DNA from 2 places in the Rhizobium sp. 01T444 genome. Region 2 is predicted to be linked to the other one. Evidence: riboswitches for the same ligand, from Rfam matches in the RefSeq annotation. Region 2 holds a riboswitch; the other holds the start of a gene.

Region 1 (5,972 bases), on a different contig from region 2:
TCCTCGGTCGGATAGCCCTCGATATTGAATTCGGCTTCCGGAAACTCGTCGTCGATCAGATTGCGGATCACGGGCAGATCGGAAAAGCGGATATGCCGCTGGTCCGGCCGCGGATGCACGGTCAGCCCTGAGGCACCAGCGGCAAGCGCGATGCGACCGAGGCCTTCCACGCTTGGCCAGGGCAGATCGCGCCGGTTGCGCAGCATGGCGATAGCATTGAGGTTCACGGAGAGTTTGGCGGGCATGGCAATATCCGTCTGGGATGGCGACTGGTCCTGCTTTTAAGGCAAGCTGTCCGCGAACGCCAATGAGATTCGCACATGCATTCATGCCTGTCCTTGATAGTCGCGCCCACCATGACGATCGACGTCAGGGGCGTACCGAAAAAAGTAATTCCCGTTCCCTTCGAAGATCATTCGTCAGCGACGACGAACCGTGTGGTTTTATTTTACCACATACCAAGCAAGAGGCGGATTGAGATGCCGCAACATTGCTATCCCATTTAAAAACGGTTATTTTTAGCACTTACAAAAGAACCCGTCCGCGCATAAAGTGGGCGCCACGTAACGAGTAAGTACGCCGAGTACTGCTTCTTCCAACGATAAGAACGCTAGAGGAAAACCCCGCTCGCTGCGCTCCGGAAGCAACTGGCAAAGCCGCATGAGGTGCAACTATCTGCCCCAGGAGGGTTCATGCCAGACGGTTCCAAACGTTTGTTTGCTGCCGCCGGTATTGCTTCGGAGGCCCGGTCAAAATACCGGTTCCTGCCTTCGGCCGCTTTGCCGCCGGATATCCCACAAGGTCCCGTTCCGATCGCCGACATGGCGAACGCATTCGGCGTCACGCACAGGACACTGCATTTCTACGAAGAGAAGGGCCTGATTTCCGCAAACCGCATCGGCCTGATGCGCGTTTACGATCAGGATGATGTCATGCGCATGGCGGTCATCACCGTCTGCCGCGAAACCGGCATGCCGATCGCCGTCATCCAGGAATTGATGGACGTGTTGCGCAGCGCGGCCTCCCAGGAAGAGGCCGAGTCGATCTTCCGCGAGGCCCTCTCCCAACGCAAGCGCGAACTGACGGCCGAAATGTCGACTTTGCACCGGCAGCTGCAGCAGGTGAGCGACCTTCTCGATTACGACAGCAGCCTCGACCTGCCGCCGATCAACGACAACAGGGATCCGGCAAGCCTGACCGATCAGGAGCGCCAATGCCTGGAGCTGATGGCCGAGGGATATTCGACGCAGCGCATCGCCCGCGCCCTCGACCTCAGGCATGAGGAAACGCGCGCGCTGGAAGCCGATATCATCATGAAATTCCAAGCCAACAACCGCTTTCAGGCGATCGCCAAGGCGGTTCTCCTCGGCATCGTGCAGGCCTGATCACTTGGCAGCGGCCGCCACCGCATCCCTGTAGGAGCACAAACGCCAGTTTCCAGCGGACGCCAATCTTAGCGAACGATTGTCAGCGTCTCTGCTGCGCGCGTAATCGCGGTGTAAAGCCAGCGCTCGCGCGTATCGCGAAAGGCCCAGCTTTCGTCGAACAATACGACATTGTTCCACTGCGAACCCTGCGCCTTGTGCACCGTCAGCGCATAGCCGTAATCGAACTCGTCATAGCGCTTGCGTGTGTTCCAGGGGATCTCGCCTTCCACATTCTCGAAGGCTTGCTTCAGAAGCTTGATCTTCGCAGCCCCACGATCCATATCGTCATCTTCGGGGCGGACCAGCAGGTTGATGCCGGGCTTGGTCGTTTCCTTGGATGAGGTCATGACCTGCCAGAGCGAGCCATTCAGCAGGCCCTTGGCCGGGTCGTTGCGCAGGCAGACCAGCTTGTCGCCGGTCTGCGGATGTTCGGTCGTAAAACCCTTGAGCTCCCGCAAACGCTGGTTATAGCGCCGCCGCGTCTTGTTTGTGCCGACGAGCACCTGATCGGCATCCATGACCAGCGGCTGCGTCACCTCATTCTTCGAGATCACCTGCGCCTTGCCATAGTCGCCATACATGATCTCGTTGCCCTCACGCACCTGCATGGCAAGCTTGATGATCGGATTGTCGCGCGCCTGCCGATGAATATCGGTCAGCAGGTAGTCTGGGTCCTGATTGGTGAAGTAGCCGCCGCCGGTGACCGGCGGCAGCTGGCCGGGATCGCCGAGCACAAGGATCGGCGTGCCGAAGCTCATCAGGTCCTTGCCGAGCGCCTCGTCCACCATCGAGCACTCGTCGACGATGATCAGTGCCGCCTTGGCGACCGGGCTCTGGCGGTTGATGGAAAACATCGGCGCAATCGATGTCTTGCCGGTTTCCTCGTCGGCAATCTCTTCCTCGCCGCGCGGCCGGTAGATCAGCGAATGGATGGTCTTGGCATTCGACGCCCCGCGCGAGCGCAGCACCTGTGCCGCCTTGCCGGTGAAGGCGGCAAACAGTACGTCGCCATCGACATGCTCGGCAAAATGCTTGGCAAGCGTCGTCTTGCCCGTGCCGGCATAGCCGAACAGACGGAAGAGCGGCGACCTGCCCTCCTTCAGCCAGTTCGAAACGGCTTTCAGGGCTTCATCCTGTTGTGGGGCGAATTGCATGGAAGCGACTTGGCAGGATTCGCCCGGCATAGGCAAGGCGGAATTTTCCTTGAAGCGACCTAGCTCTTCGCAGCCTCGCTGATGACCCGCTCGCGCAGCAAGCCAACGAGATAGAGCGATCCCGTCAGGATCACCCAGGCGCCGGAGGCCGCTGCCCGTTCGAGCGCCTTTTCATAGGCTGTTTGCGGATCGTCGATCACCTCACTCGCGAGACCGATCTGACCGGCAAGCGTCTGTAATTCGGCAGGAGAGCGGAAACGATTGGAAACCGAGGTGAAGATCGGCGAGACGCCGTAGCGGCCCATCACCTCGAGAAGCCCGGCGGCATCCTTGTCTGCCGCGATCGCCACGACAGCAATGCCCGGCCCGACAAATCCTTCCATGCCGGAGAGGTCGTCAAGCACTGCTTCGAGATTGAACGGCACATGTGCCCCGTCGAGCGCAACGGCAACACCTCTGCCCGCGACAGGCCCCGAAACAGACCCAGAGACAGGCACGATCAAACGCTCCAGCCGCCCCGGCAGCTGCGATTCCCGCTCGGCCTCTGCATCGATCAGCCATCCGCCGACCGCCTTGCCTTCGCGCGCCTTGATGCCGAGTTCGCCAAGTACATCGAGCGCGGCACCCGCGACAGCGACATTACGACCGGCAATCGTCGACGCTCCGGAAAAATCCGGACGGATGAGACGCGCATCGATCTCTGCTGCCCGCTTGGCAGCCACTGCTCCGGCTTCATCATCCGCATCGAGCGGCGTGACGACGGTCGAGCGCGGCTTGATGATGCCGGCCTTTTCGAAGGCAATGGCCGCCCGTGTCTTGCCCAATATCTCCGTATGCTCGAGGCCGATATTGGTGATGATGGAAACATCGCTGTCGACGATATTGGTTGAATCCAGCCGGCCACCGAGACCCGTCTCGATCACGGCCCATTGAACGCCCGCATCGCGGAAAATCAGGAAACCGGCCGCTGTCAGTATGTCGAACCATGTTGCAGCTTCCGCCGCCGTCCCTTCCGCCCTTGCGGCCTTGAGAGCATCGAGCCCCAGGAAGAGCGCCTCGGCGAGCACAGCCTCTTCGACCGGTTGGCCATTCAGGCTGACACGCTCGGAAATATGCTCCACATGCGGCGAGGCATAACGCCCGACGGAAATGCCGGCATGGCGCAAGCCTGCTTCGAGTAGCGCCGAAGTCGAACTCTTGCCCTTGGTGCCCGCCACATGGATCGAGCGGAAGGCGCGGTGCGGATCGCCTAGACGGGCGGAGAGATCGAGGATCGGCTCCAGTCCGACGCGCATTTCGCCGCGTGGACGCTGTTCCCAGTTGGTGAGCTGATCAAGTTGCGAAAGGGCTTCGATAAGGCGGGGATTTTCTATCTGCATGGGCATGGCACAGGTTACAGGGGTTATTTTGGTGCCCAGGCGAGCGGCATCGGCAGCCTGCGCTTCCCGATGGTTCCCCATCTGTCTCGCCAGTCACGCAGGCGGGCCGACACTAGAACCTTTCCGTTGCCCTGCCTAGCCTCGCAAGCGTCATCAGCACGGCTCGCCGCGACGCCGCCTGCGGCAACTGCCAGTTAACGCTGGTGAATTTTAGCTCTTGCGGAGATTGGCAAGAGCGCCACTTTAGCTCCTGTCTATGACAAAGAGGCGGAGATTCGAATGGGACAGACTGTCCGAATTCCAGTTAACGAACCGCAGAGACTGCTTGCCGTGCGCTCGCTGAGCGCCATCAGCAGCAGCCCGACGCCGGAGCTTGCAGCACTTGCCGAGCTCGCCAAGAATGCATTCGCAATGCCCTATGCCGCCGTCAACATCGTCGACGAGGACTGGCTGCGCATCGCCGGCGAAGCGGGCATGCAGCTTTCGGAATGCCCGCGCGACCTTTCCTTCTGCACCCGTGTCGTCTTTGCCAACGACATGGTCGTCGTTCCCGATCTGGAACAGGATGCGGAGCTCAATGCCGCGCCCTATGTGACAGGCCCACCGCATTTCCGTTTTTATGCCGGCGCACCGCTGGAACTGGAAAACGAACTGGTCGTCGGCGCCTTCTGCATTCTCGATCAGAAGCCGCGCCTCTTCACCGAAAAAGAGGCGGCCAATCTTCGCCGTTTCGCTCGTGTCGCGAGGGCGCTTCTGCGGCTGCAGAAGGCGAATTTCGTCATGGGCCTTGCCGAAAGCAGCCTGCGCACTGCGGCCATGACCGATCCGCTGACCGGCTTCCTCAACCGCGCCGCACTCGATGCCATCGTCGACCGCGCGCTGGAATCAGCCCTTGCCTCCGGTCAGACCTTCGGCGCCCTTTATCTCGACATGGACGGCTTCAAGTCGATCAACGATACGCTCGGCCACCATATCGGCGACGAGGTGCTGCGCGAGGCGGCAAACCGCATCCGTTCGGTCATCCGCTCCGGCGACATCGTCGTGCGCATGGGCGGCGACGAATTTGCGATCTTCGTACCGAACCCGCCGAACACCGAAGCGCTGGTCTCCGTCTCCGAACGCCTGCTCTCGGCCTTCCGCAGCCCCTTCACCATCGAGGGGAATACGATCCTCGCCCGCCTGAGCATCGGTGCCGCACTCGCCCCGCAAGGTGGCCGCCGCCGCCGCGAACTGCTGCGCAACGTCGATGGCGCCCTCTATAGCGCCAAGGCTGCCGGACGGGACTGCTATGTGGTTTTCAATCCGAACTGACGTTTGAAAGAGAAACGGGAATAAAACGGACGCCTGCCGTGTCTCATCTCCGGTATCGCAAAAATGTGTGCCCAACCCGAGGAGAGAGACCATGAAGTCCGTGAAATTCCTGTCCGTGCTGGCAGTCGTTGCTGCCACCGCCACTGCAGCGTTCGCCGCCCCCGCGGTCACCACCGTCGAAACGACCAAGGGCAAGGTTCTTGCCGGTGAAAAGGGCATGACGCTCTACACCTACAAGAAGGACGAAAAGGGCGTCACGAATTGCTACGACAAGTGCGCCACCAACTGGCCGCCCTTCCTTGCTCCTAGCGACGCCAAGGCCGATGGTGCATACTCACTCGTTGAACGTAAGGATGGAAAGAAGCAGTGGGCCAAGGACGGCATGCCACTCTATTACTGGGTGAAGGACACCAAGTCCGGCGACATCACCGGCGACGGCGTAGGCGGCTCCTGGGATCTTGCCAAGCCCTGATGAGGCCAGCGTGAAGCCCCCCTCACCCGATACGTTCGAGGGCCAGATCCTGGCCCTCCTTCCCTCGCTCCGGCGCTATTCCCGCAGCCTCACCCGCTCGGATGTCGAAGGCGAGGATCTGCTTCAGGATTGCGTGGAAAAGGTTCTGGCCCGGCGCGGCCAGTGGCGCGGCATCAACCTGCGCGGCTGGGTCCTGACGACGATGACCAACCTCTATCGCAACACCCGC
Region 2 (12,767 bases):
CCGGCAAGAAGCTGGGAGCAAAGACGAGCAGCGTATAGGGCGTGCTGAGCTCGGTGCGGATAAGGAAGCTGTTTGCTTTCTTCATTTCCGTCGGCACATCTGAAACCGCGCTGTTCTTGGCATAGGGTGCTGCACCGCTTGGGGCCCAGGACCAAAGAACCGTGGGATTGGCGCTGCCGTCGATCTGGATTGCCGTGACCTTCAATGAGAGACCGGAACTGTCATAAGGCGCGAAGATCGCCGGGGCAGCTTTGGCGATATCTGTGAGCGAGCTTTTGGTGACGCTCTGCTGCTGGGTAATGATGTCGGCGATCGAGCCGGCGGCACGTGTCGTGCGCTTGCTGACGTTGAGCCCGAGCGTGATCTCGAATGCGCCGAGATAGAGCATGATCAGAACCGGGAAGATGATCGCAAACTCGATGGCGCCCACGCCCTTCCGGTCGCGTACAAAGCGCCGCGCCGTCGAAGCCAGCCAGATCAGGGGTCCGCGGCGTGCCATCATGGATACTGCTCGTTCTGGAAGGCTACCGTGGCGACGATCAGATATTCGCTCGGCATGGAACTGCCGACTGGGCGAAGGCCGGTGACATAAGGACGGACGAGATCGACGATGATGGACCAGCGGTAATAGGCCCGCACCATGTTGATCGAACCGGGGCCGCCGGGCGTGAACTTGAAGTCTGAAATCTTTAGATCGGAATATTTATCTGAAGACACTCGGGGGATCGTCGTCGGGATCGAGGCAAAGGTCGTGAAGCTCCGCACGTCCAGATAGAGCTTGCCAGGTGTCGCCGCCTCCGTCGCCGAGCAGCGGATGATGATCGAGATCTCGTCGCAGAAAGCCTGCCGGAACTGTGTCTGTGTCTTGTAGGTCGTACGGGTGGAATCGAATGTGATCTGCCCTGTCCGCATCTGACGGCTCATCGTATCGACGGCGCTCGAGACGAGTTGTTCCGCCGCAAAGGCGATGAAGGTTTCCAGGATGGCGAATATGATGATGAAATAGGGAATGGCCAGCAATGCGAATTCGATCGCGGCAGAGCCATCACGCGAGCGTGCCAGGGCGCGAAGTCTGGATAAACGGAGGGACGCACGCACCTTGCCCGTCTCCTGCTCACTGATCGCCATGGTCTGGCCCCGAAAATGTTCTTCGGGCGCCACACTAAGGCGCGTTCGTTGATTTTCCGTTTCAGGCCGGAGCAGCTATTTTAACGAACAGGTGTGAGCTGGGCGTAATTAGCTAGTTTCCGGAAGCCGCTTCACCTTGCTGTGAATGCTGCTCGCAATTGGGCGTGCAGGAAAGAACCGAGCGCTCCGTCTGGCGATAGACGCGCACTGTATTGCCTTCATCGATGGAGACGAGAATGCGGTCGTCCAGAATGGCGTTGCCGTCGCCATCGAGCAGCACGATATTGGTCGTGCCGAAGCTCCGGCCCGTCAACACGATCGTCTTGGAGTCGGCGACGGTCGCATCGGCAACCTTGGAATTGCCGACGATGACCTTGCTGACCGGCCGGTCGAGTTTCAGGACGCGTGCGTGATCCATATAGACGCGCAGCATGTCTTCCTGGGCGGAGGCCGCGGATGCCGTAAGAGCCGAAATCACCCAGGCAAAGAAAACGGTCTTGCCGTTCGATGGCATTTTGGCCCTCTTTCACGATCGTAATGCTAATTGCAGATAGAATGGAAAAAAATGGTGAACGAAGCTTTAAGCTCTCCATGCCATGTTCATGAGTGAAACGCCCGGGATTGTTTCGGTACGCTTCGATGAGGCATGAAATCGACGGGCAGCAAAAATTCGTGCCATTTCTGGATGCTTGAAAGCTATTGTTCCACTTGCTTCCAGAAATTCCTTAGAAATGCAAGCAATGCGGTAAGGAGTTGCTTACCCTGGCTGGGTCGGTTGTCTCGTTTACACCTTGTTAATGCATTTCATTAAGTCGATGGAAACGGCCATTCGCTAGGTTGCAGCCATCCGATCAACGGCAACAGTTGGCGGACGTGCTGAACATCAACTGGAGTTAGGAGTAACCATGACCAAGCTTTTTAGCCGTTTTCTGAAGGATGAATCCGGCGCGACCGCAATCGAATACGGCCTGATCGCCGCTCTGATTTCCGTAGCCCTCGTTGCTGGTGCCACTACGCTCGGCGGCAAGCTGAACTCTACGTTCGCCGAGCTGGGCAACAAGCTGGACGACGCTGTGAAGTAATAACTATTACTGGAGCACAGCTCTGGTTTAGAAAAGGTCAGGCTCACGAGCGAAACGCCGTGAGCCTATTTGTCTTAGGCAGATGAGAACTTGGGCAGGTGAGAGGATGATCGTAGCCGCAATCCTTCTGGTTTTTCCGCTCTGCCTTGCTTTTGCTGCCATATCCGATCTGTTGACGATGACGATTCCGAACAGGGTATCGTTGATAATGGTGCTTTCATTCGTAGTGTTGGCGCCTTTAAGTGGCTTGTCTCTTCCGGCAATCGGAATGCACGCACTTGGCGCCGCGATCGTGTTCGGCATTTGTTTTGCCCTCTTTGCGCTGAATGTGATGGGCGGTGGAGACGCGAAACTCTTGAGCGCGGCCGCGATCTGGTTCGGGTACGATCCCGCTCTGCTGTCTTTTCTAGTTTATGTCAGTGTCATCGGCGGCCTGGTGACGTTGGCAATCCTGTTGATCCGCTCGCAGGCAAATACGATATTGGCGATCGGCCTGCCCATTCCCAATTCGCTCCTGCTCGCCAAGAAAATTCCCTATGGTATCGCCATTGCGATCGGCGGCTTCCTGGCCTTCCCATCCTCGCCGCTCTTCATTGCCGCGCTGGAAAGCCTGAAATGACGGCATTTTAATCGGCCGTTAACTTAAAATGTAAGCGTTCCATTAACCATAATTATACCAATTCCTGAGCATTCTGCGGGGCGAACGCGTTGTGCCCCAAGGAATGATCAATGAAACCGGCCCGCCTTATTATTCTAGCTGTCGCCGTGGTGGCAGCCGGCCTCGCCGGTCTTCTTGCGATGAACATGGCCGGTAGTGGCGGTGTCGTGACGAAGGTTCAATCCGTTATCGAGAAGGAGCCGACCGTCAACGTATTGGTCTCCAGCGCCAATCTTCCTGTCGGCGCGAGACTGGATGAGAAGGCCGTTCACTGGATGGCCTGGCCTCAGAACGGCGTTGTCCAGGGCTTCATTACCGAGACTGACCGGCCGGATGCGATCAAGGATCTGCAGGGCGCCGTCGTGCGCTTGCCCGTCTTCGAAGGAGAGCCGATCCGTCCGGAGAAGTTCGCCGATTCCAACAGTCGTATCCTGTCTTCGTTGCTGCCCGCCGGCAAGCGCGCCGTCGCGACCGAAATCTCCGTCGCGACCGGCGCCGGCGGCTTCATCCTCCCCAATGACCGCGTTGACGTCATCATGGTGCGCAAGGGGCAGGGTACGGACAAATACATAACCGAAACCGTGCTCAGCAATGTCCGCGTTCTCGCCATCGACCAGCAGATCGAGGAGAAGGAGGACGGCACCAAGGCCGCGGTCGGCACGACAGCAACGCTGGAGCTGACCCCCGACCAGACCAAAGTTCTGGCCGTCGCCCAGCAGATGGCCGATCGCCTTTCGCTCGCCCTGCGCTCCGTCGCCGACGCGCAGGAGCAGGATACCAGTGCGGCAGATTATCTGCTGAGCGGCGATAACGGCAGCGCAATCATCCAGGTCATCAAGTCCGGCTCCATCGTCACGGATGCCACCAGCTCAGTGAAGCCGGAGTAAGGGAAATGCAGATGGGCAACTCAAAACAGTGCACCAGGCTTTTCCTGGCCGGCTGCCTTTCTCTGGCAACGGCGGCGACGGGCGTTACACCGCTTTCCTTTCATGCGCCTTTCGACGTGAAGCAGGCCAACGCCGGCTCGGAAAGCCTCATCCGCATTTCGCAAAGCGGTCCCGGCGCACATCGCCGTCTGAAGCTCGGCCTCAACAAGGCTGTTGTCGTCGACCTGCCGGAAGACGCACATGACATTCTCGTCTCCGATCCCAGCATGGCCGATGCCGTGACCCGTACGTCGCGGCGCATCTATCTTTTTGGCAAGAAGGTCGGACAGACCAACATCTTCGTTTTCGGCGCCAGCGGCGAGGAGGTCGTCAGCCTTGATATCGAGATCGAGCGCGACGTTTCCGGTCTTGAGACCAATCTGCGCCGCTTCATTCCCGACTCCGCCATCAAAGTCGAGATCGTTTCTGATAATATCGTGCTGACGGGTACCGTTCGCACGCCGCAGGATGCAACCCAGGCAGCATCGCTCGCCGAGGCATTCCTGAAGGGCGGCGAGGCCACGACGCGCACGGAAACCGCTTCGGGTAGCGGCGGTGACAGTGCGGTTGCGCTCTTTGCCGAAAACCGCCAGGTCTCCCAGGTCGTTAACCTCCTGAAGATCGAGGGCGAAGACCAGGTTACGCTCAAGGTCACGATCGCGGAGGTCCGCCGTGAAGTCCTGAAACAGCTTGGCTTCGACAATCTCGTCACCAATTCCTCGGGCATGACGGTCGCCCAGCTCGGCAGCCCCTCGGCGGATACGGCCACATCCGTCGTCGGTGGTGGCCTCGCCGCACTCTTCAAGAACTCGATCGGCAAATACGATATTTCGACCTACCTGAATGCGTTGGAACAGGGCAAGGTCGTTCGCACGCTGGCCGAACCCACGTTGACGGCGATCTCCGGTCAGGCCGCGACTTTCAATTCCGGCGGTCAGGTTCTTTATTCAACGACGGACAACCAAGGCAACGTCACGGTCGTTCCCTATAACTACGGTATCAATCTGGCTTTCAAGCCGGTGGTCCTTTCTTCCGGCCGCATCAGCCTGCAGATCAAGACCAACGTCTCGGAGCCGGCGCCGTCGGTATCGGGTACCGCGCCCACCTATCAGCGCCGCTCGGCAGAGACTTCAGTCGAACTCCCTTCGGGCGGTTCGATCGCTCTTGCAGGCCTCATTCGGGACAACATTTCCCAGACGATGAACGGCACACCTGGCGTCTCGAAGATCCCGCTTCTCGGCACGCTCTTCCGCCAGAAGGGATTTGAGCGCCAGGAAACGGAGCTGGTCATCATCGCAACGCCCTATCTGGTGCGTCCGGTGGCGCGCAACCAGCTCAATCGTCCGGATGACAATTTCAGTCCGGAAAACGATGCCTCCGCCTTCTTCATGAACCGCGTCAACAAGGTTTACGGCAGCCGCCAGGCGCCGGTTGCCGATGCACAGTTCCACGGTTCCATCGGGTTTATCTACAAATGAGCGGAGCGCGGTCTGGACCGATGAAAAAGAACAGAGATCAGGCGATGGCTCCTTCGAATACGAGACAGTCCCGAGGCGCAAAACCACTGCTCGTGGCTGCTTCGCTCGCCGTTGCCATCCTTTCCGGCTGCGCCGGCCCGCGCGACCAACTGACGACGGGCGGCATCCCTGATGACTACCGGGAGCGCCATCCCATTGTCGTTACGGAAGCCGAGCAGACGGTAGACATTCCCGTCGCCTCTACCGATCGCCGCCTGACGATTGCCCAGCGTGAGCTGATCCGCGGCTTTGCAACCAACTATGTGTCGCGCGCCTCCGGCCCGGTCTATATCCTGTCTCCGGAAGGTTCACCGAATGCGGGAGCGGCCCGCGCCCTGCGCAGCCAGGTCCGGGCCGAACTTGCCTCGCGCGGTATCGCCAGCAACAAGATCATCAATACGTCCTATGCGGCAACCGGTCTCCTCGATGCTGCACCGCTGCGGCTGAGCTTTACCGGCACAACGGCGGTAACGACCCAGTGCGGCCAATGGCCGAAGGATATCACGGCCGACTTCACGAACCAGAACTATTACAATTTCGGCTGTGCCTCGCAGAACAACCTCGCCGCCCAGGTCGCCAATCCGGAAGATTTCGTCGCTCCGCGCGGCATGACCCCGATCGACGCAGAGCGGCGCAATCAGGCGATCCAGGAATACCGGACGACGACGTCCACGATCGAGGACGTCGATTCCGGCCAGACCGGTTTCTGATCAGGCGGGATGGAACGATGAGCACCGTCGACTACGAGATCAAGAATAACAGCGAACTCCGCCATGCCGAAGAGGCAATGCGCATGGGCGAACTGGAAAACATGCGGCCGCTGCCGCGCATCTCCGTTCATGCCTTCTGCGAGAGCGAAGGACTGCAGCGGGTGATGGAGCGCTGCGCCAATGACCGGCGCATGTCGAAAGTCAGTCTGCGCATCACCAGCGGCGGCACGGCTGCTGCTGCAAACATGTTCTCAGGCGCTCCGACGCCGAACCTGATCATCATCGAGACCAGGGCGAACTCCGCCGGCCTGCTCGCCGAACTGGCTCCGCTCGCTGCCGTCTGCGATCCCTCGACCAAGGTCATCATCGTCGGCTACTACAATGATATCGGTCTCTACCGCGATCTGATCCGCAACGGCATTTCCGAATATATGGTCCAACCCGTCGCCATGCCCGATATCATGGGCGCAATGGCGACGATCTTCGTCGATCCGGAAGCCGAGCCGCTTGGCCGCAGCATCGCCTTCATCGGCGCCAAGGGCGGGGTCGGCGCATCGACCATCGCTCATAATTGCGCCTTCGGCATCTCGAACCTGTTCTCGACCGAAACGATCCTGGCCGATCTCGACCTGCCCTATGGCACGGCGAACATCGATTTCGATCAGGATCCGGCGCAGGGCATTGCCGAGGCCGTCTTTGCGCCGGAGCGGCTTGACGAGGTTTTCCTCGACCGCCTGCTGACCAAATGCTCGGAGCATCTTTCGCTGCTGGCCGCCCCCTCGCTTCTCGACCGTGCCTATGATTTCGAGGGCCAGGCCTTCCAGCCTGTCATGGATGTGCTGCAGCGCAGCGCGCCCGTAACGGTGCTCGACGTTCCGCATGCCTGGTCGGACTGGACCCGTACGGTACTCTCAAGCGCCGACGAAGTGGTTATCTGCGCGGTTCCCGATCTCGCCAACCTGCGCAACACCAAGAACATGCTCGATGCGCTCCGCAAGATACGCCCGAACGACAAGGTACCGCATCTCATTCTCAATCAGGTCGGTATGCCGAAGCGGCCGGAAATCTCGGTTTCCGATTTCTGCGAGCCGCTGGAAGTCGAACCGATTGCCATCATTCCCTTCGATATCGGCCTCTTCGGAAACGCCGCCAACAGTGGCCGGATGATTTCGGAGGTCGATCCGAAGTCGCCGACGGCGGAGACTTTTTCGCAGATCTCGCACATCGTCACGGGTCGCGTGGCAATCAAGAAATCCAGGAAGGGCGGCCTTCTCGGCCTTCTGAAGCGTAAGTGAACGAGTAGAATTGGATCGGATCAATGTTCGGAAAACGCGGAAATGAAGGTTTCGGAAAGGCCGGTGCCGGCGGTGTCGCCGCTCCGCCGCCGCCGATGCCGGCTGCCGCCCCGGCAGCCCCATCCGGTCCCGCAGTGCTCGTCGAACCGTCGCGTGAGCCTGTCCGCCAGCAGGTGGCACCGCCGCCGATGCAGACGCCGCAGCGTAAGCGCCCGGCCCGGACAGACGAATATTACGATACCAAGGCGCAGGTCTTTTCCGCGCTGATCGATACGATTGACCTCTCGCAGCTTTCCAAGCTGGACGGCGAAAGCGCGCGCGAGGAAATCCGCGATATCGTCAACGATATCATCACCATCAAGAATTTCGCGATGTCGATCTCCGAGCAGGAGGAACTGCTCGAGGATATCTGCAATGACGTGCTGGGTTATGGTCCGCTGGAGCCGCTGCTGGCGCGCGACGACATTGCCGATATCATGGTCAATGGTGCTGGCCAGACCTTCATCGAAGTCGGCGGCAAGACGATCGAATCCGAAATCCGCTTCCGCGACAATTCGCAGCTTCTGTCGATCTGCCAGCGCATCGTCAGCCAGGTCGGCCGCCGCGTCGATGAATCGAGCCCGATCTGCGACGCGCGCCTGCCTGACGGCTCGCGTGTCAACGTCATCGCGCCACCGCTTTCCATCGATGGCCCGGCACTCACCATCCGCAAATTCAAGAAGGACAAGCTGACGCTTGATCAGCTGGTGCGCTTCGGCGCCATCACGCCGGAAGGCGCGACCATCCTGCAGATCATCGGCCGCGTTCGCTGCAACGTCATCATCTCCGGCGGTACGGGTTCCGGCAAGACCACGCTTCTGAACTGCCTGACGAACTACATCGACCGCGACGAGCGCGTTATCACCTGCGAGGATACGGCCGAACTGCAGCTCCAGCAGCCGCATGTGGTGCGCCTGGAAACTCGCCCGCCGAACATCGAAGGCGAGGGCGAAATCACCATGCGCGACCTCGTCAAGAACTGCCTGCGTATGCGCCCCGAACGCATCATCGTCGGCGAAGTGCGCGGACCTGAGGTTTTCGACCTTCTGCAGGCCATGAACACCGGCCACGACGGCTCCATGGGCACGATCCACGCCAACAACCCACGCGAATGCCTGAGCCGTATGGAATCGATGATCGCCATGGGCGGCTTCACCTTGCCGGCAAAGACCGTGCGCGAGATCATCTCCTCCTCGATCGACGTCATCATCCAGGCGCAGCGCCTGCGTGACGGTTCGCGTCGCATCACCCAGATCACCGAGGTGATCGGCATGGAAGGTGACGTCATCATCACTCAGGACCTGATGCGCTACGAGATCGAAGGCGAGGACGCCAGCGGCCGTCTGATTGGCCGCCATATGTCCGCCGGTATCGGCAAGCCGCATTTCTGGGATCGCGCCCGCTATTACAACGAAGAAAAACGCCTCGCCGCCGCGCTCGACGAGATGGAATCGAAATCGAAGGATTGAGATGTTTGGCATCGATCCGACAGTGCTGGCAATTGTCGTTCTCGCAGCCGTTGCGGCGGCCGCGGTGAGCTATGCCATATTGTTCTCGCGTATCGAGAGCGACAAGAAATCGGCAAGCCGCATCAACCGCGTCAAATCGGCCGAACTCGATCGCACCAAGGTCAAGGCCGCCCGCGACCGTGTGCAGGAACTGTCGAAGCGCCGCAAATCGGTGCAGGACAACCTGAAGGATCTCGAAAAGCGGCAGCACGAAAAGACCAAGAAGACACTGTCGCTGAAATCCCGCCTGGTGCAGGCGGGACTGCCGATCACGCCCGCCCGCTTCTATCTTTTCAGCGCGCTCTTCGCATTTGTGCTGCTGGTCGTGCTTTTCATCGCCGGCGCATCGACACCGATCATGCTTGGCGTGCCCGTGGTCGCAGGGCTTGGTCTGCCGCGCTGGGTGGTGGGCTTCCTCGTCTCGCGCCGGCAGAACAAGTTCCTCGATGAATTTCCGAATGCGCTCGACGTCATCGTCCGCTCCATCCGCTCCGGCCTCCCGCTGAACGATGCGATCCGCCTCGTTGCGACCGAGGGGGTCGAGCCCGTCAAGGGCGAATTCCGGCGTATCGTCGAATCGCAGCAGGTCGGACTCAGCGTACCCGAAGCCTGCGCCCGCATGACCAATCAGATGCCGTTGCAGGAAGTCAATTTCTTCGCGATCGTCATCGCCATCCAGTCGCAGGCCGGCGGCAACCTGTCGGAAGCGATCGGCAATCTCTCCAAGGTGTTGCGCGACCGCAAGAAGATGAAGGCCAAGGTAAAGGCGCTGTCGATGGAAGCCAAGGCATCTGCCGTCATCATCGGCGCCCTTCCATTCATCGTTGCCACGCTCGTCTACCTGACGTCGCCGCAATACATGATGATCCTGTTCACCGATCCGCGCGGCCACTTCATCATGGGCTTTTCGGCGGTCTGGATGTCGATCGGCATCTTCGTGATGCGCAACATGATCAACTTCGATATCTAGCGGGAGCAAAGCAGCATGTCGCAGGAACTCGCCGCAACATTGACCGATCCCGCCATGATCGTGGCGGTGCTCGTCGCCATCGCCGTCTTCGCCACCTTCTACACGCTTGCCGTTCCTTTTTTCGAGCGCGGTGATCTCAACAAGCGCATGAAGGCCGTCTCGACCGAGCGCGAGCAGATCCGCGCCCGCGAGCGCGCCCGTCTGAATGCCGATGTCGGCAGCAAGGCCACGCTCAGAAACCAGAACAATCGATCCGTCCGCCAGATCGTCGAGCGTTTCAACCTGCGCAAGGCGCTTGTCGACGACAACACGATGAACAAGTTGCGCGCGGCTGGTCTGCGCTCGGAAAATGCGCTGAATACCTTCCTCGTTGCGCGCTTTCTTCTGCCGTTTCTCTTCCTGGCCGTTGCCGCATTCTGGATGTTCGGCCTCGGCAATCTTGCCGACAAGGGCCTGCCGATACGAGTCTTCATCGTCATCGGTATCGCCTATATCGGCTTCTATGCACCGAACATCTATATCTCCAACCGTATGGGCAAGCGTCAGCTATCCATCAAGCGCGCCTGGCCGGACGCGCTGGACATGATGCTGATTTGCGTGGAATCGGGCATTTCCATCGAAGCGGCAATGCGTCGCGTCTCCGAAGAGCTCGGCGAACAATCGCCTCCGCTTGCCGAAGAAATGGTGCTGACGACCGCTGAGCTCTCCTTCCTGCCGGATCGCCGCGTCGCGCTCGAGAATCTCGCAACTCGCACCCAGATTGATCTCGTTCGTTCGGTCACCCAGGCACTGATGCAGGCGGACCGTTACGGCACGCCGGTTGCGACGGCGCTGCGCGTGCTTGCGCAGGAAGGCCGCGACGAACGTATGAACGAGGCGGAAAAGAAGGCTGCTGCCCTGCCGCCGAAGCTGACCGTTCCGATGATCCTCTTCTTCCTGCCGGTATTGGTCGCCGTCATCCTTGGTCCTGCCGGCATCCAGGTTGCCGACCGGTTCTGACGCTTGTCGCCGTCAAAAGATCCGACGACCCTGCTTTTCCGCGTGACTGGCGAAACGGATGGCGACCCATCGGTAAGCGCGGAACTTCGCGCCGCCCGCCTCGGCAACCCTTGATCACGTGAGCAATACCGGCAAAACTATACAGCGGTTTTGAGTCCGGAATTGTGTGAAAAATGGAGTTTTGCCATGTCCTCTCTGGGCATCTTTATCAGCATCATCAGCGCTTTGATGATCGGCGCCATGAGCCCCGGCCCGAGTTTCGTCGTCGTCTCGCGCATTGCCATTTCCCGTTCCCGCTTTGACGGGCTTGCCGCTGCACTCGGCATGGGCATCGGCGGCGTGACCTTTGCCATCCTTGCGCTTGCCGGCTTGACGGCGCTGCTTTCACAATTCGAGTGGTTCTATCTGGTGTTGAAGATCGCTGGCGGAGCCTACCTGCTCTATATCGCCTTCGCGATCTGGAAGGGAGCGAGCGAGCCGCTTGTATTGTCGGGCGATGTCGCCGGTAAAAGCGTGCCGGCACGCAGTTTTACGGCTGCTCTGCTGACGCAGTTGAGCAATCCGAAGACGATCGTTGTCTACGCCAGCATCTTTGCAGCACTGCTGCCCAAAACCGTGCCGGCGGAGCTTTTGCTGGCGCTGCCAGTGGGCGTCTTCCTGGTGGAGGCGGGATGGTATGCGATTGTGGCATTTGCCTTCTCGGCCCATCATCCGCGAAAGCTCTATATCGCCGCCAAGGTCTGGATCGACAGGGCGGCAGGCGCTGTCATGGCCGGCCTCGGCCTGCGTCTCATCCTCTCGGGACTGAGCAGCAAATAGGTCAGTTGGTGTTGGCGGCAGCAGGCGACGTCGTGTCTTTTGCCGCGAGCTTCTGCCAGGAGTTCTGCTGGGAAAGCATGCCGCGGAGATAGGCGACATTAGCATCGGCCTGCTGCGGCGAAAGCTCGCGCCGCGCAATCTGCTCGGCCTCGGGGAATCTGCCCTGCAGGCCGACGACGAGGGCAAGGTTCTGGCGCACGCGACTGTCGGCAGAAGGCTGGCCTGCCGCCGAGCGAAGATAGGTTTCCGCCGTGCGCAGATCGCCCGTCAGAAGATAGGACATGCCGAGGTTGGAAAGGATCGATGGCTCATTTGGCTGAATATCGAGCGCATCGCGGTAACGCTGGCGCGCGTCGCTTGGCTTGCCCATCTGATCGAGGATCGCGCCTTCCGCCGAGATCAGCCGCCAGTCGGGCCGATCGGGTGTCTGTGCCCTGCCGATCGTATCCAGCGCCTGCTGAAGCTGCCCCGCGGCGGCCTGCGCCTTGCCATAGGCGGCAAGCACGTTGCGGTCAGCGGGATTGGCGATGGCAACCTGCTGCATGACGGCGAGCGCTTGCGCGTCGCGTCCGTTCATGCGCAACAGATTGGCGTAGTTTACGCCGTTGACGGGATCGCGCGGGTTCTTCTCATAGGCCTGGCCGACGCGGTCGATGGCGGCCCGCAATTCGTTGGCATCCATCTGCTCGACTGGCCTGTCGAGTTTCGGGATCGAACCGGTTGTCATCCGATCCTTTGATGTTGTCGAGCAGCCGCCGAGGGCGAGCATGGCGAGAAGAGCCACGGTTCCCTGAAAAACACGCTTCTTAAAAGGGGTAGAGGCCGAGAAGGGCATTGCGCGTTCCTGAATAAATCGGCGCCTGACCTCGAAACGGAACAGGGAAAGGTTTGACGCAATCTTCGCTCCAGCAATAGTCTGTTAACCCTAACATACAGTTAAGAAATGATTCTGCCCCGCCGCTAAGGACAATCATGGCCCCCTTCCAATTCATCGAAAGACCCACGCCTTTCAACACCAAGGGTGGGTCGACGCTGCCCATCTTCGCCGTCACGCCCGCCCATATCGAAACCGGCACGATCGATCCGATCGCGCTCGATTGGGCCGGCAAGGCCGGC

What was found. A riboswitch is a leader RNA that binds a small molecule or an ion and turns the genes downstream of it on or off. The one in region 2 is predicted to bind ZMP and ZTP.
Region 1: another riboswitch for ZMP and ZTP. It lies ahead of AC1DTN_RS11135 (bifunctional folylpolyglutamate synthase/dihydrofolate synthase); the one in region 2 lies ahead of AC1DTN_RS15545 (LysE family translocator).

Annotation. Positions count from the first base shown of each region.
Region 1 covers NZ_JBFTPD010000005.1:219,719-225,690, forward strand. Annotated here, with positions in the region: gene AC1DTN_RS11120 (pyridoxine 5'-phosphate synthase) at 1-245, opposite strand, end outside; gene AC1DTN_RS11125 (MerR family transcriptional regulator) at 693-1,385, shown strand; gene AC1DTN_RS11130 (ATP-dependent DNA helicase) at 1,454-2,581, opposite strand; gene AC1DTN_RS11135 (bifunctional folylpolyglutamate synthase/dihydrofolate synthase) at 2,641-3,966, opposite strand; ZMP/ZTP riboswitch at 3,987-4,067, opposite strand; gene AC1DTN_RS11140 (diguanylate cyclase domain-containing protein) at 4,240-5,271, shown strand; gene AC1DTN_RS11145 (COG4315 family predicted lipoprotein) at 5,363-5,743, shown strand; gene AC1DTN_RS11150 (RNA polymerase sigma factor) at 5,754-5,972, shown strand, end outside.
Region 2 covers NZ_JBFTPD010000010.1:13,311-26,077, reverse strand. Annotated here, with positions in the region: gene AC1DTN_RS15605 (TadE/TadG family type IV pilus assembly protein) at 1-499, opposite strand, end outside; gene AC1DTN_RS15600 (TadE/TadG family type IV pilus assembly protein) at 499-1,128, opposite strand; gene AC1DTN_RS15595 (pilus assembly protein N-terminal domain-containing protein) at 1,241-1,642, opposite strand; gene AC1DTN_RS15590 (Flp family type IVb pilin) at 2,034-2,210, shown strand; gene AC1DTN_RS15585 (A24 family peptidase) at 2,317-2,829, shown strand; gene cpaB (Flp pilus assembly protein CpaB) at 2,940-3,755, shown strand; gene AC1DTN_RS15575 (type II and III secretion system protein family protein) at 3,761-5,272, shown strand; gene AC1DTN_RS15570 (CpaD family pilus assembly protein) at 5,269-6,021, shown strand; gene AC1DTN_RS15565 (CpaE/TadZ family protein) at 6,039-7,316, shown strand; gene AC1DTN_RS15560 (CpaF family protein) at 7,340-8,824, shown strand; gene AC1DTN_RS15555 (type II secretion system F family protein) at 8,826-9,833, shown strand; gene AC1DTN_RS15550 (type II secretion system F family protein) at 9,849-10,832, shown strand; ZMP/ZTP riboswitch at 10,865-10,944, shown strand; gene AC1DTN_RS15545 (LysE family translocator) at 11,019-11,651, shown strand; gene AC1DTN_RS15540 (tetratricopeptide repeat protein) at 11,653-12,486, opposite strand; gene AC1DTN_RS15535 (leucyl aminopeptidase family protein) at 12,624-12,767, shown strand, end outside.